DNA from 2 places in the Mesorhizobium sp. B2-5-13 genome. Region 2 is predicted to be linked to the other one. Evidence: predicted binding sites of a transcription regulator. Region 2 holds the regulator's gene; the other holds the start of a gene.
What was found. The regulator LexA, encoded in region 2, represses DNA repair genes until DNA is damaged. The targets are predictions, from matches to a motif close to TGTTCNNNNTGTGTTCNG.

Region 1: the regulator LexA is predicted to act here: its motif matches at 4,803-4,820, upstream of FJ434_RS25615 (helicase-related protein).

The regions. Positions count from the first base shown of each region.
Region 1 covers NZ_VFUI01000023.1:42,558-49,628, forward strand. Annotated here, with positions in the region: gene fdxA (ferredoxin FdxA) at 263-601, opposite strand; gene FJ434_RS25610 (RNA-binding S4 domain-containing protein) at 838-1,224, opposite strand; gene FJ434_RS25615 (helicase-related protein) at 1,235-4,636, opposite strand; gene FJ434_RS25620 (hypothetical protein) at 4,935-5,171, opposite strand; gene FJ434_RS30375 (hypothetical protein) at 5,309-5,533, opposite strand; gene FJ434_RS25630 (FAD-dependent monooxygenase) at 5,750-6,229, shown strand; gene phbB (acetoacetyl-CoA reductase) at 6,327-7,052, opposite strand.
Region 2 covers NZ_VFUI01000001.1:132,772-139,842, reverse strand. Annotated here, with positions in the region: gene gltX (glutamate--tRNA ligase) at 1-520, opposite strand, end outside; gene FJ434_RS00730 (ComEC/Rec2 family competence protein) at 624-3,077, shown strand; gene lexA (transcriptional repressor LexA) at 3,071-3,814, opposite strand; gene FJ434_RS00720 (GntR family transcriptional regulator) at 4,222-4,995, opposite strand; gene FJ434_RS00715 (ABC transporter substrate-binding protein) at 5,145-6,131, shown strand; gene FJ434_RS00710 (ABC transporter ATP-binding protein) at 6,190-6,969, shown strand; gene FJ434_RS00705 (ABC transporter permease) at 6,975-7,071, shown strand, end outside.

The sequences.
Region 1 (7,071 bases), on a different contig from region 2:
GGACCGGCAAACCGCACGAACTGCAGCCGCCTAGCCCAGATCGCTCTGGTCCGGAATGGGATTTTCACCTTTCAGTGATTTGGGGCGTCTGCGCCATAAATCGACGTTGTGTCACCGGCATGTTTTGTTGATGTAACACAAAAAGTCGGAAGAATCAAGGTTTTGCTGCGTAAGCGAAGGCCACAACCAAACGCCGCCTGTCAAGGCGGTTAATCCGACGGGCCTATTACGCTGCGTGATACGAGCCTTTACAGCGGCGTTGTCAATCGCCTTCGCCCGGCTCGGCGGAGAAGTATTTCTCGAACTTGCCGGCCTCTCCGTCGAAGGTCTTGGCGTCGGCCGGCGGCTCCTTCTTGGCGGTGATGTTGGGCCATTTCTCGGCGTATTCGGTGTTGATCTGCAGCCATTTGTCGAGGCCGGACTCGGTGTCGGGCTTGATCGCGTCGGCCGGGCATTCCGGCTCGCAGACGCCGCAGTCGATGCACTCGTCGGGATGGATGACGAGCATGTTCTCGCCCTCGTAGAAACAGTCGACCGGACAGACCTCGATGCAGTCCATATATTTGCATTTGATGCAGTTGTCGGTCACGACATAGGTCATCGGTCGGCTCCGGGATGTCCCGTTTTTGTTGGCTTTTTTTGTGAGGTAACGCCTTTATCGGCCGCTTGCAAGGGTGGCCATTCCCATCCGCGCCAGGGTTTGGGAATGGAATTCCAGGCGGCCGGTGCCACGAGGGCCTGACATGCCCCACCGGCCGTCGCGTTTGCCGCTCCCGCTTCTGCTTTTTGTTTGTCTTTGCCCTCGGGAAACACACACCCGCGTCTGGTCGACAAGGCTCAATCTTCGCCGAGCAATCGGTCGGTCTGGCGGCGCTCTTTTTTGGTCGGGCGGCTGCTGCCTGCCTCGCGCAGCGCAGGGATAGCATCGGGAAGGGCGTCGGCCTTGGATGCGGGCGGCGGCGACATGTCTTCATAAAGTGTGCGGGCTTCCTCGGCCGGGCCACGCCGCACACCGGCGCCGAGCACCTTCCAAACGAAGATACGCCGGTCGAGCGTGATGGTCAGCACATCGCCTGGCTTGACCAGATCGGAAGCCTGCGCTGCTTTGTCGCGATTGATGCGCACGCGGCCGGCTACAACCAATTTGGCCGCCAGCGAGCGCGATTTCACCGCGCGCGAGAAGAACAGCCATTTGTCGATGCGCTGGCGGTCTTCAGCAACCATCGAAGTGAGCCTACTTCTTTAATTGGTCGCGTAAGGCTGCGAGCTTGGCGAAGGGGGAATCCGGGTCGACGCGCACCGGGCGCTCCTCGCGCGGCTTGGGCTGGAAGGCGGGCTTTCCGCCCCCCTTGCCGCGATCGGGGCCCTTGCCTTCCGGCCTGCCACCCTTCCAGTCGGGCCGGCCTTCGCCGCGCTCGGGACGCTCGCCTTGCGGCTTGGGCTTGAACTTCGAGCGGTCGAAGCGTGGCTTGCCGGCGCCGTCGCGGCGTCCTTCATGGGCCGGACGGTCCGCGGGAGCGCCTGTTGCCGGTGCACCGGCGGCATCGGCCGTCGCATTGCCTCGGCCGCGCGCCTGTCCGTTCTGCGGGCGGTTGTTGCGGCCGTCGCGATGGCGCGGACGCTGGTCAAAGCGACCTTGGCGCCACAACAGGATCGGCTTTGGCGCTTCGGCTTCCTGCGCGTGTTCGCCGGCAGCGTCCGCAACTGCCACTGGTTCGGTGGCTTCCGTCGGCGCGGAGGCCTCGACGGTCGGCTCCGCCGCTGCGGCGTTCTCTTCTGTGGGCGCGGCGTCAATCTCGGCAGTTTCAGGTTCGGCCTGCGGTTCAACCGGCGCCGGCTCGACCGGTTCAACGGCGGCTTCGGCTACCGGCGCCTGTTCGCCCGCAACTTCGGCCGCGGCTTCCGCCTGTTCTTGCGCGACAGGCTCTGCCGCCGTTTCCGCGATGACCTCGGCCGGAGCTTCGATGGCGGCCTCGGCGGCTGCCGTTGCCGAACCCTCGACCGCTGCCTCCGCGGCCGCATCTACAGCGCCGGCTTCCGTTACTGCGGCTTCCACTGCCGCCTCTTCCGCCGCCTTGGCCTGTTCCGCGCGGGCTGCCTCTTCGGCTGCCTGCTTGGCTGCGGCGGCTTCCCGCGCGGCAGTGTCCTGCGCTTCCAGCCGTGCCTTGACTTCAGCAGCCGGTTTCGGCTCGGCGCGATAGCCTAGGCCCTTGAGGATCTCTTCCATGTCGTCGGCGGTGGCTCCGAGGATCGACATCATCGGCGGCGTCACCATAAAAGACTGGCCGTCATAGGCGCCGTCCGGTCGCTGGCCGAGGCCGGGCTTCCAGTTGGTCGCCGGGCGGATCAGGTCGGCCAGCCGCTCGAGAATGTCGATGCGTACGGCGCGGCGGCCGAGATTGCGGTAGCCGGCAAGCTTATAGAACGCCTTGTCGAAGGCCGGATCGATGACCACCGAGGTGCGACCCGACGCCAGCGCATGGACGACGTCGCCGAAGCCAGGCTTGTCCTTGCCGTCGTTCTTCAGCGCCCACAGTAAGGTCACCAGTCCGGCGGGGGCCGGCTTGATCAGCGCCGGCACGAAGACGTGGTAGGCACCGAAGCGCACGCCGAGCCGGCGAAGTGCCGCGCGACCTTCCTGGTCGAGCGACTTCATCTCCTCGGCGATGTCGCGGCGATTGATGAGGCCGAAATTCTCGACCAGCTGGAAGGCGATGCCGCGGCCGATGCCGGAAATCTGCTCGGCATTCTTCAGGTCAACCAGTGGCTTCAGCAGGGATTCGATCTGGAAATTGACGAAGCGTTCGGCGCGCGCGGCGACCCTGTCGCGCGCCGGGCCCGTCAGCTGTTCGTCTGCCAGCAGCACCAGACGCGGCTTCAGCGCGTCCTCGCCCGAAACCAGCGTGCCGATCGGCGCGCCGATCCAGCGCAGCGTGCCGTCCGAACCGAGCGCGAGATCGCCATTGGCGCAGGCGCCGAAGCGCTCCGCGCGTGCCTCGAATTCGGCGGCCAGCGCCTTTTGCGCGGCCGTGCGCACGGCCTTGGCGTCCTCGCCGCCGGCGGTCTGGTCGGCGGTGAAGCGGAACCCTTGCAACTCGCCGACATGATGGCCTTCGACAAGGACGGTTCCGGTAGGGCTGATTTCGGCTTCAGGCATGGTATTTTCTCTAAGGCGCCGCATGAGGACGGAAGTCCTGCGGTCTACGAAGCGTTTCGTCAACCGCTCATGCAGCGCATCCGACAATCTGTCTTCGATTTCGCGCGTCTTTTCCCGCCAGTGTGCCTGATCGGCCAGCCAGCCGGGCCGGTTCGACACGAATGTCCAGGTGCGGATCTGGGCAATGCGGTGCGACAGCGTATCGATGTCGCCCTCGGTGGTGTCGGCGCGGCGCACCTGCTCGGCCATGTAATTTTCGTCGACATGGCCATGCCGGGCGAGGTCCATGTAGATCGAGGCGATGAGATCGGCATGCTGGGCCGGCGCAATCTTGCGATAGTCGGGCAGCGCGCAGGCTTCCCACAGCAGCGCCACACGTTTGGCGTTGGTTGCGAGCGCGCGGATGTCCTCGTCGCGGGAGAGATGTTCGAGCGCTTGTGCATCGACGGCCGGCAGCGCGCGTGTCAGGCCCTCGACTGGGGCGTTGGTTTCGATCGACCGCTTCAGCGCATCGAGGCTGGCGAAATCGAATTGCGCGGTGCGCCATTGCAGCACCTTCACCGGGTCGAAGTCATGGCCCTCGATCTTCTGGACCAGATCCTCGTCGAGCGGATCGACCTGGCCGGTGACGCCAAACGTGCCGTCGCGCAGATGCCGGCCGGCGCGGCCGGCGATCTGGCCGAGTTCGGCCGCCGTCAGATTGCGGTACTGGTAGCCGTCGAACTTGCGGTTCTGGGCAAAGGCGACATGGTCGAGATCGAGGTTAAGCCCCATGCCGATCGCGTCGGTGGCAATGAGGTAGTCGACATCACCCGACTGGAACAGCGCCACCTGGGCATTGCGGGTGCGGGGCGACAGCGCCCCGAGCACGACGGCGGCACCGCCCTGCTGGCGGCGGATCAGCTCGGCGATGGCGTAGACCTCGTCGGCGGAGAAGGCGACGATCGCGGTACGCCGTGGCAGGCGGGTCAGTTTCTTGGAGCCGGCATAGGCCAGATGCGACAGCCGCGGCCGCGTCACCACGGAGATGCCCTTCAGCAGCCGCTGGAGGATGCCGTGCATGGTGGCCGCGCCGAGCAGCAGCGTTTCCTGGCGGCCGCGCAGATGCAGGATACGGTCGGTGAAGATATGGCCGCGCTCGAGGTCGCCGGCCAGTTGCACCTCGTCGATGGCGACGAAGGCGGCGTCGGTCTCGCGCGGCATGGCTTCGACGGTGCAGACCGAATATTTGGCGCCTTGCGGCTGGATCTTCTCCTCGCCGGTGATCAACGCCACCTTGTGGGCGCCGACCTTCTCGCAGACGCGGGTGTAGACCTCGCGCGCCAGCAGCCTCAGCGGCAGGCCGATGACGCCGGTTTCGTGCGCCACCATGCGCTCGATGGCGAGATGGGTCTTGCCGGTGTTGGTGGGGCCAAGCACTGCGGTCACGTCGCGGCCCGACAGGATCAGCGGCTCGGTGTGTTTCTGCTGGATGTTCATCGGCTCGGAAATAAGGCTTTCTGGCCTCTCGTGGTCGGGAGCGTGCCTGGACGGCGCGTATGACAGCCGACACATAGGGATTTCGGGCGCGAAGCGAAAGCGGAATGTTCCAACCGGTTTCCGAAGACGTCCGCGTCAGCCCGCAAATCAGCCCTTGCTTAACAGTTGGAACGAGTCTGGAACGAATCAGCGACGAATCGGTGACTCCGTCAGGTTCAGCTTTTGTTCACGGCTAGATATGGATTTTGGGACCTCGAGTCTCACCACATGCTGAATCACCGGATTGGCCCGTTTTATGCTAGGCGGGCTTTGCCGTTAATCTTTGCCTGTGAAGGATGCGGGAGGATCGGTATGCCCCGCTCAAAGTTATGAAATCGTTAATCTTTCTGAACTCGACATTAAGGAATAGCAGGCGATCGCGGCCATTAATGTTAACATTGCGCTCAAAGCCGGAACGAATCGGCGACAAATCAGCGTCAGCGGTTTTTTCTCCTTTTGTTCCCCCAATATCTTGTGTTGTGAACAGCTTATCCACCGAGAATCCACAGGCTTGACCACAGGGTTTCGCACAGACGCGCTGCCGCCATTAACCTTTGCGTGCCGGAACAGGACATGTCGGTTGGGAGGTCCGATAATGTCGTGATCATGCGCACAGCAATGCTCGCCGCCGGTTCAGGATGTATCCACCCCGGTTGCATAGCGCTGCAGGACCGGACCGACATCCCTGATGATTTCTTCGTGCGATAAGGCCACGACGGGCGGCAGCCGCAGCAGATATCGGCACGTCGCCAGACCCAGCAACTGGCTGGCGACGAGGCCGGCGCGCCGGCCGGCGTCGGAGGGGTCGCCGAACGGTGCCGCAACCGGCCGGACCTGAGTGGCGAATACGTCGCGCACCTTCTCCGCGGCGAATTCATTGGACGCAGCCGAGCGCAGCAGAATGACCGACCATGCCGGTGGCGCTGGGAGAATTCTCCCAAGTGCGAAGAAAACGCCGGATGATTGCGTCGCCGATGGAAGCCCGGTCGGTCACCTGCGTTGCGGGCAGTTGCAGGTCGAACAGCGCCGCCCTGGCGAACAGCTCATCCTTGCTGCGGAAGTAGCCCGGCGAAGGTGCTCGACCTGAGTTGGAGTACACGTTTTCGCGTTCATCATCGCATCGCCAAGTCCTATCGCCATCGGTCGTTGTTCGTCATGGGCGATGCTGCCCATGTGCACAGCTCCGCCGACGGTCAAGGCATGAACACCGGTCTGATCGATGCCGTGGTGCTGGGAGAAGTACTCGGCGACGTGATCAACGGCATCCGCGGCGAAAGCGAACTCGACCTTTACGAGACGCTTCGCCGTCCAGCGGCGCAGGAAGTGATTGACCTCGCGGGCAGGCTGACCGGCATGGCACTCACGCGCACCCCGTTCCGGCGCTTCCTGCGCAACCTCGTCCTCGGCTTCGTCAATATCATCCCGATCGCCAAGCGCAAGATTTCACTGAAGCTGTCAGGTCTCAGCCGGGCCGATATGGCCAAGCTGCCGGCACCGTCACAATCGGGTGTACGCAAGCAGTCCATGAAAAGCGGGCTTAAGCTGGTCGCATGAATCGACAGCGCCCGCTTCCGTGTCCGTATGGGCGAGCATCAAAAATGAAAGCGCCGGCGGAACTGCCGGCACTTTCAGATTTGGCTACACGGTTTGATCAGACGAAGTACTGGCCACCGTTGGCGGTGAGGGTCGAGCCGGTGATGAAGCCGGCGTCTTCGGAAGCGAGGAAGACGACGCAGCGCGCGATCTCTTCCGGTTCGCCAAGGCGGCCGACCGGGATTTGCGGGATGATGCGTTCGTTGAGCACCTTTTCGTCGATTGCCTTGACCATCTCGGTGGCGATGTAGCCAGGGCAGATGACGTTGACGGTGATGCCCGCGCGGGCGCCTTCCTGGGCGAGCGCCTTCGAGAAGCCGATGTCGCCGGCCTTGGCAGCGGAGTAATTGACCTGACCGGCCTGGCCCTTCTGGCCGTTGATCGAGGAGATGGTGATGACGCGGCCGAACTTGCGGTCGCGCATGCCGCTCCACAGCGGATGGGTCATGTTGAAGACACCGGACAGATTGGTGTCGATGACCTCTTTCCACTGCTCGCGGGTGATCTTGTGGAACATGGCGTCGCGGGTGATGCCGGCATTGTTGACCAGTACCGAGACAGGGCCGAGGTCGGCCTCGACTTGTTTGATCCCGGCCGCGCAAGCGTCATAGTCGGCGACCGACCATCTGTAGACCGGGATGCCGGTCCGCGCCTTGAACTTCGCCGCCGCCTCGTCATTGCCGGCGTAGTTCGCGGCAACCGAATAGCCGGCGTTCTTCAAAGCGATCGAGATCGCCGCGCCGATGCCGCGCGATCCACCGGTGACGATTGCAACCTTGGTCATGCATTTTCCCCTTTTTGAA
Region 2 (7,071 bases):
TGAAATCGTCGAGATCCTTGTTGGGGAAGCGCACCTCGCCCTGGACCCGGTCCTGCACCACCGTCTCGCCCTCGGTCGGTGCCTTGATGCGGATGGCACCCTTGACGCCGGCGGGTGCCTCCGACGGGGCGCGGTCACGCCAGTGGCCGTTGTAGCGTGGTGGCAGGCCCTTGGCGCGTGCTGCCTCGCGCATTGCCTCGAGCTCGGCTGAAGTCTCGTAGCTGTAATAGGCCTTGCCCAGGCGCACCAGCTCCTCGGCCACCTCCCGGTGGCGCGGCACGCGCTCGAATTGGGAGACCGCGTCACCGTCCCATGACAGGCCGAGCCAGGTCAGGCCGTCCAGAATGGCCGATGTGGCTGCATCGGTCGAACGCTCGCGATCGGTGTCCTCGATGCGCAGCAGCATCGTGCCGCCGGTGTGCTTGGCATAGAGCCAGTTGAACAGCGCCGTGCGCGCGCCGCCGATATGCAGATAGCCGGTCGGCGAGGGAGCAAAACGGGTGATGACCTTGTCGGGCATGGAACTCTCGGAAAACGTCTGAAGCTGAGTGCGGAGTGCGCGGACTTTCGCGCGTCGCGCGTTCATGTAGCATAGGGTGTCGAGGGCGCAAGGGGCAGACCCGATGACTGGACGAGGCCGGGGCTCGGATCGGGGCGAGGGCGCCATTGTCGGCGTCAGCGAGCGATCCCTGTTTGCGACGCCTCCTGCGATCCCGCTGCCATCGCCGCTCGTGGCTGCGCCCGCAACCCAGCTGCTGCAGGCGGATAGCCCAGCGCCAACTCCATCTCCTGCCGCACGCAGAATTGTGCGCGTGCGCCGGCAAATCGGCCCGATATCCTTTCCTCGCCTGCGTCACGGCGTGGCCAAGGCGGCGGAGCTGGAACTCGACCGGGGCATCGCCTTCCTGCTGGTGCCGGTCTGCCTGGCCGTTGGGGCGATCTGCTACTTTTCGCTGGCGTCCGAGCCCGATTTTGCAAAGCCTGTCGCGGTCGTGGTTCTGGCGGCGGTATGTGCGTTCGTCTCGCGCTCCTGGCCGAAAACCCATCTGTGTTTCATGGCACTGCTTTTGTGTGTGCTTGGCCTGCTTGCGGCGAAGGTCGAAACATGGCGAGCCGGAACCCGGATGCTGGGCTCGGAAATCTCGACGCAACTGACCGGCCGCGTGATCTCGCTCGAGGAGATGGAGAGCGGCCGCATCCGGCTGACCATGGACGTGATTTCGACCGCCCGGCCGAAACTGCGCTACGCGCCTGAAAGGGTCCGGCTTTCGGCACGCAAGATACCGCCCGAAATGACCGCCGGCTCGCTTGTCACAGGCTATGCCAAACTGCTGCCGCCGACCGGCCCGGTGCGGCCGGACAGCTACGACTTCTCCTTCGACAGCTATTTCGCCGGCATCGGCGGCAGCGGCTTCTTTCTCGGCAATCCAACGGTCATCTCCGCCGAAGCCGGTGAGATGCCGCTGCCGGCACGCGTGTTTTCAGGCATCGAAAATGCCCGCGAAGCCATCGCCGACCACATCAGGGGCAGCATTGGCGGCGCCGAAGGCGAGATCGCGGCGGCGCTGATCGTCGGCGTGCGGGCCGGCATTCCCGATGAAATCAACGAAGCGATGCGGCGCACCGGCATCTATCACATCATCTCGATTTCAGGTCTGCATATGGCGCTGGTGGCCGGCACCATCATGGGTCTGCTGCGCGGCGCCTTCGCACTGTTTCCAGGGTTTTCCGCGCGCCGGCCGGTGAAGAAATACGCCGCCGCCGCCGCACTGTTTTCGATCGCCGCCTATCTCGTCATTTCGGGCGTCGTCGTCGCGGCCGAACGCAGCTTCATCATGCTGGCGGTGATGCTGATCGCCGTCTTGTTCGATCGCGCGGCGCTGACCATGCGCAATCTGGCGATCTCGGCGATCGCCGTTATCCTGGTTTCGCCGCACGAGGTCGTCGGCCCGAGTTTCCAGATGTCGTTCGCGGCAACCGCAGCCTTGGTTGGCGCCTATGCCGGCTGGGCCGACCACCATGCGGGAAAGACGAGGCCTCCGCCGCCAAAGCGATCCCTACCCGGGTTTCTGACGCGAAAATTCCTCTTGGCGACAGGTGGATTGGCCATGACGTCCATCATCGCCGGCAGCGCGACGGCACTGTTTGCCATCTGGCATTTCCAGCGGGTGTCGCCGCTCAGCCTGTTCGCCAATCTGGCCGTCATGCCGATCGTGTCGATCGTGATGTTCCTGGCCGTCGCCAGCGCGTTGCTGATGCCGTTCGGGTTGGATTGGCCGGCTCTCTACCTCATGGGCAAGGGCCTGACAGCGATGATCGCCATATCGGCGTGGATATCGGAGCGCTCTCCGGTCGATGGAGTCGGGCTGATTTCGCAGCAATCCGTGCTGCTGGTCACCGTCGCGTTGGTCATCGCGACGATGGCGACGACGTGGCTCCGGCTCACGGCGGTGCCATTCGCGCTTGCCGGTCTGTTGACTGTGTCGCACACGCGCGCGCCCGATGTGCTGATCTCGGAAGATGCGCGGCTGGTGGCTCTGTCGATCGGCAATGGCGAACTGGCCGTCAACCGGGAACGTCCGAACGAATTCGCAGCCGACAATTGGAAACGCGCTCTGATCTCCGAAACAATCGTCCTACCGGAAATGTTCGAGGAGACGGACGGGCAATTCGATCTTGCCACTCCCACCGACCTGCCGCTGGGATCGCCGTTCTATTGCCGCGAAGGCCTGTGCCTTGCCAGGCACCCTTCCGGCGCGATCATCGCCTATGTCGAGGATCGCAAGAACACCTGGAAGGCCTGCGCCTTCGCCGACCTGATCGTCGTCAATGACGCGACCGCCTATGACGCCTGTCATAATCCGCTGGTTCTCGTCGTCACCAAACGCCAGCTCGCCCGCAAGGGGAGTGCCGCCGTTTTCTTCGATCCCCAATCGGCCACGACGCCGGCTGAGATCGAATTCGCCGTCGTCGGACCATACCGGCCCTGGCACGAGCAGCGAAAATTCTCACGCGAGGCGAGGGGGCTGGCCCCCTATAAAAAGGCCGACAAGCCCGATGGCAAGCCAGTTCAGTAGCGCCTGATCAGCCCGACGAGCTTGCCCTGCACCTTGACCCGATCCGGTCCGAAGATGCGTGTTTCGTAGGCTGGATTGGCGGCTTCGAGCGCGATCGAGGCGCCCTTGCGGCGGAACCGCTTCAGCGTTGCTTCCTCCTCGTCGACCAGCGCCACGATGATTTCGCCCGGACTTGCTGTATCGGCATTGCGGATGATGACCGTGTCGCCGTCGAAGATACCGGCCTCGATCATCGAGTCGCCCTTGACTTCCAGCGCATAGTGCTCGCCGCCCATGATCATGTCCGGCGGCACCGAAATCGAATGCGTCTGATGCTGGATGGCATCGATCGGCACACCGGCGGCGATACGACCCATGACCGGGATGGACACGGCTGAAACTGCATCATCGTCGTTGCCGGCCGCGGCCAGGCGGGAAGGCGCCGTCGCCGGCCTGATCTGGCGGCCGAGACTGCCTTGGCCAAGGCTGCCCTGGATGACGCTTGGCGAGAACTTCTTTGCCGCATTGAGGCCCGGCGCGATCGAGTCCGGCAGCCGCAGCACTTCCAGCGCGCGCGCCCGATTGGGTAGCCGGCGAATAAAGCCGCGTTCCTCCAGCGCCGTGATCAGGCGATGGATGCCCGATTTGGAGGCAAGATCGAGCGCTTCCTTCATTTCGTCGAAGGAGGGCGGTATCCCGCTTTCCTTGAGCCGTTCGTGGATGAACATCAGCAGTTCATGTTGCTTGCGTGTCAGCATGGCGGCCCCCAAGGCATTGAACGAAAGGTCTGACCAGAATCGAAAAAACAAACCCAGAACAAACACTATCCGTTCCAGTTGTGTTCCGCAACCGTTTAAAGTTTAATGAATTTGTTAACGCGTCTGAAGTTTTTTGCCGCGACAGCGGACTGAGGCCGATCCTTTCCACGATCGGCCGGCATTGAAATCGTTTTGGTTAATGGCCTGTGGCCTATCCACTGATGGGCCTTGGCATCAGTCTTTCGGAGGGCTCTTCGCGGGTGGATTGTACAATTTATGGATCCATTATTCGCGGAACGAAACGAAACCAAAACGCCAACGATTGGTAGCTTAGGGGCGGCGATGGACCCAGGCGTTTGGCCCACTCCGGCCAGCGCATGCCAATAGGCGTCGCGCAAGCATTGAAGTCACCCGGAACCCGCTTGCAAGCTGCCGGCGCGGGCGGCGTATTTGGTCGCGCCGCTGTCTTCGCTATGGACATAGACGTGCAGGGTATAGCCGATATGCGCCGTCATCAGCGCCTTGGCCCGCTCGACGTCACGATCGAGTGCAGCTTCCATGATCGCTGTATGGTGTTCGATCGCAATCGCTTCGCACAATGCCTCCATTGCCTCTTCATAACCGTCCTTCAGGCCAGCCGCGGCCCGCAATGTCGGCGCCAGGCCGAGAAAACGATGATGCCGTCGCAGCTGATCGGCGATGGTCGAGCGGAATCGCATGAGCCAATTGGAAGTCGCCGCGCTCAGCAGCGCCGCATGGAAAGCTTCGTGGTTCTCGTCCCATTTATCGACGGCCGCATCCGAAGGATCGTCGACCGCGGTCTTGCAACGGGAGAGCCGGTAGTGGGCGGTGACAACGGCATCCTCCCACTCCTTGCCGCCTTTTTCCATCGATTCGAGGAACAGGGGTATCTCGACCACCATCCTGGCGCGTGCCAGGTCCTCCAGTTCGGCCCGCGATACCGGAGCGACCGTAAAACCACGATTGCTGATGGCGGTGACAAGGCGTTCGGCCTCTAGCCGCGACAAGGCTTCGCGCAACGGCGTCCAGCCGACGCCATAGGTGCCGCGCAGGGCACTCAGTTTGAGCGGGGCGCCCGGCATGAGGCGCGTGGTCAGGATGTCGCGCCGCAACAGCTGATAGGCGGCTTCCGTTTTTGTAGAACTCGTTTCATCGCGCATCGTGATCAATCCGTCGTCTGGCGAAAGTATATATGATATTGGGTCATAGCAACAATTATATATAATGTTTGACACCGACCGGCGGACCGACCATGATCGCCGTGGTAGCCGCGTTTCCAAGCGGCCCTGATCAAATCTGGGAGGAAATGATGTTGAAATCGAAATCCGCTTGGTTGTCGGGCTTGGCCCTGGCAGGCGCATTGATGATTAGCGCCGGCAGTGCCGCGGCCGATCAGATCCGTATCGGCATTGCCAATTTCGGCGAGCATCCGCAATTGAACGCCGCCATAGCCGGCTTCAAGAAGGCGTTGACGGATAATGGCTTCGTCGAGGGCAAGGACGTCGTCTACACGGAGAGCCACACCAATTTCGATGCATCGCTGGTGCCGCAGATGATCGCCAAGCTGCAGGCCGAGCAGCCCAAGCTGATCTACACCATCACCACGCCGGTCTCGCAGATCGCCAAGAAAGCGCTTGCCGGTTCCGGCATTCCGATCGTTTTTGCCGCGGTCACCGATCCGGTGGCGGCCAAGCTGGTGCCGTCATGGGACGCCGGAGACGAAGGCATGACCGGCGCCAGCGATCTGCAGGACGTCGCTGCCGTGATGGCCTTCACCAAGAAGCTGCTGCCGAACGCCAAGCGCTTCGGCGTGCCTTACAATCCCGGTGAGGCCAATGACGTTGCCTTGGTCGAAAAGATCAAGGCGGCGGCACCGGCCGCCGGCTTCGAGGTGGTGGAGGTCGGCATCGACAACGTCAATGACATCCAGCAACGCATCGCTTCGCTCGCCGGCAAGGCCGACGTGATCTACGGCCCGGCGTCGAACCTGATCCAGCCGGCGATCGCCGCGGTCTCCGCGGCCGCCCGCCAGGCCGGTATCCCGGTCGTCAACTCCGATGACAGTGCGGTCCGCAACGGCACCGTGCCTGCAAGCTTCGCGGTCAATTACACGCAGGTCGGCGTCAACGCCGGCAACATCGCCGCCGAGATCCTCAAGGGCAAGGACCCCAAGACGATCGCGCCGTCGCGCCCGGCCTACAAGGACCACATGGCAACGATCTCGCGCAAGGCGATGGCCGCGTTCGGCATCGAGATACCGGCTTCAATGGCCGATTGCGGCTGCATCGTCGACTAACATCGGAACTGCTGGGATGACGGCGTCGGCGCCGTCATCCCGAGGTCAGGGAGGAACGATGCTCGAGATTCGATCCGCACGCAAAGTGTTCTACAAGGGCCAGGCCGACGAGAAGGTCGCGCTGGACGGTCTCAGCCTGTCCTTGGCCACGGGAGAGTTCGGCATCGTCATCGGCTCCAACGGGGCCGGCAAGAGCAGCATGCTCAACGCCATTTCCGGCGCCCTGATCCTCGATTCCGGCCAGATCCTGATCAACGGCGCCGACGTGACTGCAATGCCGGTGCACAAGCGCGCCGCGAAGCTGGCGCGCGTGTTCCAGGACCCGATGCGCGGCACCGCCGCCAGCATGACGGTTGCGGAAAACATGCTGCTGGCCGATTTGCGCAGCCAAAAGCGCACCTTGCGCCCGGGGCTGAACACCACCCGCCTTGCGTCCTACAGGGAACGCCTGTCGATACTGGGCCTCGGCCTTGAAAACCGCCTCGACACACGCGTCGACCTGCTCTCGGGCGGGCAGCGGCAATCCTTGTCGCTGATCATGGCGGTCGGCGGATCGCCTGACTTGCTGCTGCTCGACGAGCATACCGCGGCACTTGATCCGCGCACGGCCGAAATTGTCATGCAGGCGACGGTGCGCGCCGTCAGCGCGCTGAAGCTGACGACTATGATGGTGACCCACAACATGCAGCACGCCGTCGACTATGGCAGCCGCGTGATCATGCTCGACGCGGGCCGCGTCCTTCTGGAAGTTAGCGGCGAGGAGAAGGCGAGGGTCACGGTTATCGATCTGATCGGCCATTTCTCCGTCAAAACCGACCGCATGTTGCTGGCGAGCTGATCACCATGGGTTTTGTTCAGGACATTCTCGCCAGCTTCGTCGCAATCATGCCGGTCACCCTGGCGCAGAGCCTGATCCTGGCCTTGGTCGTGCTCGGGATCA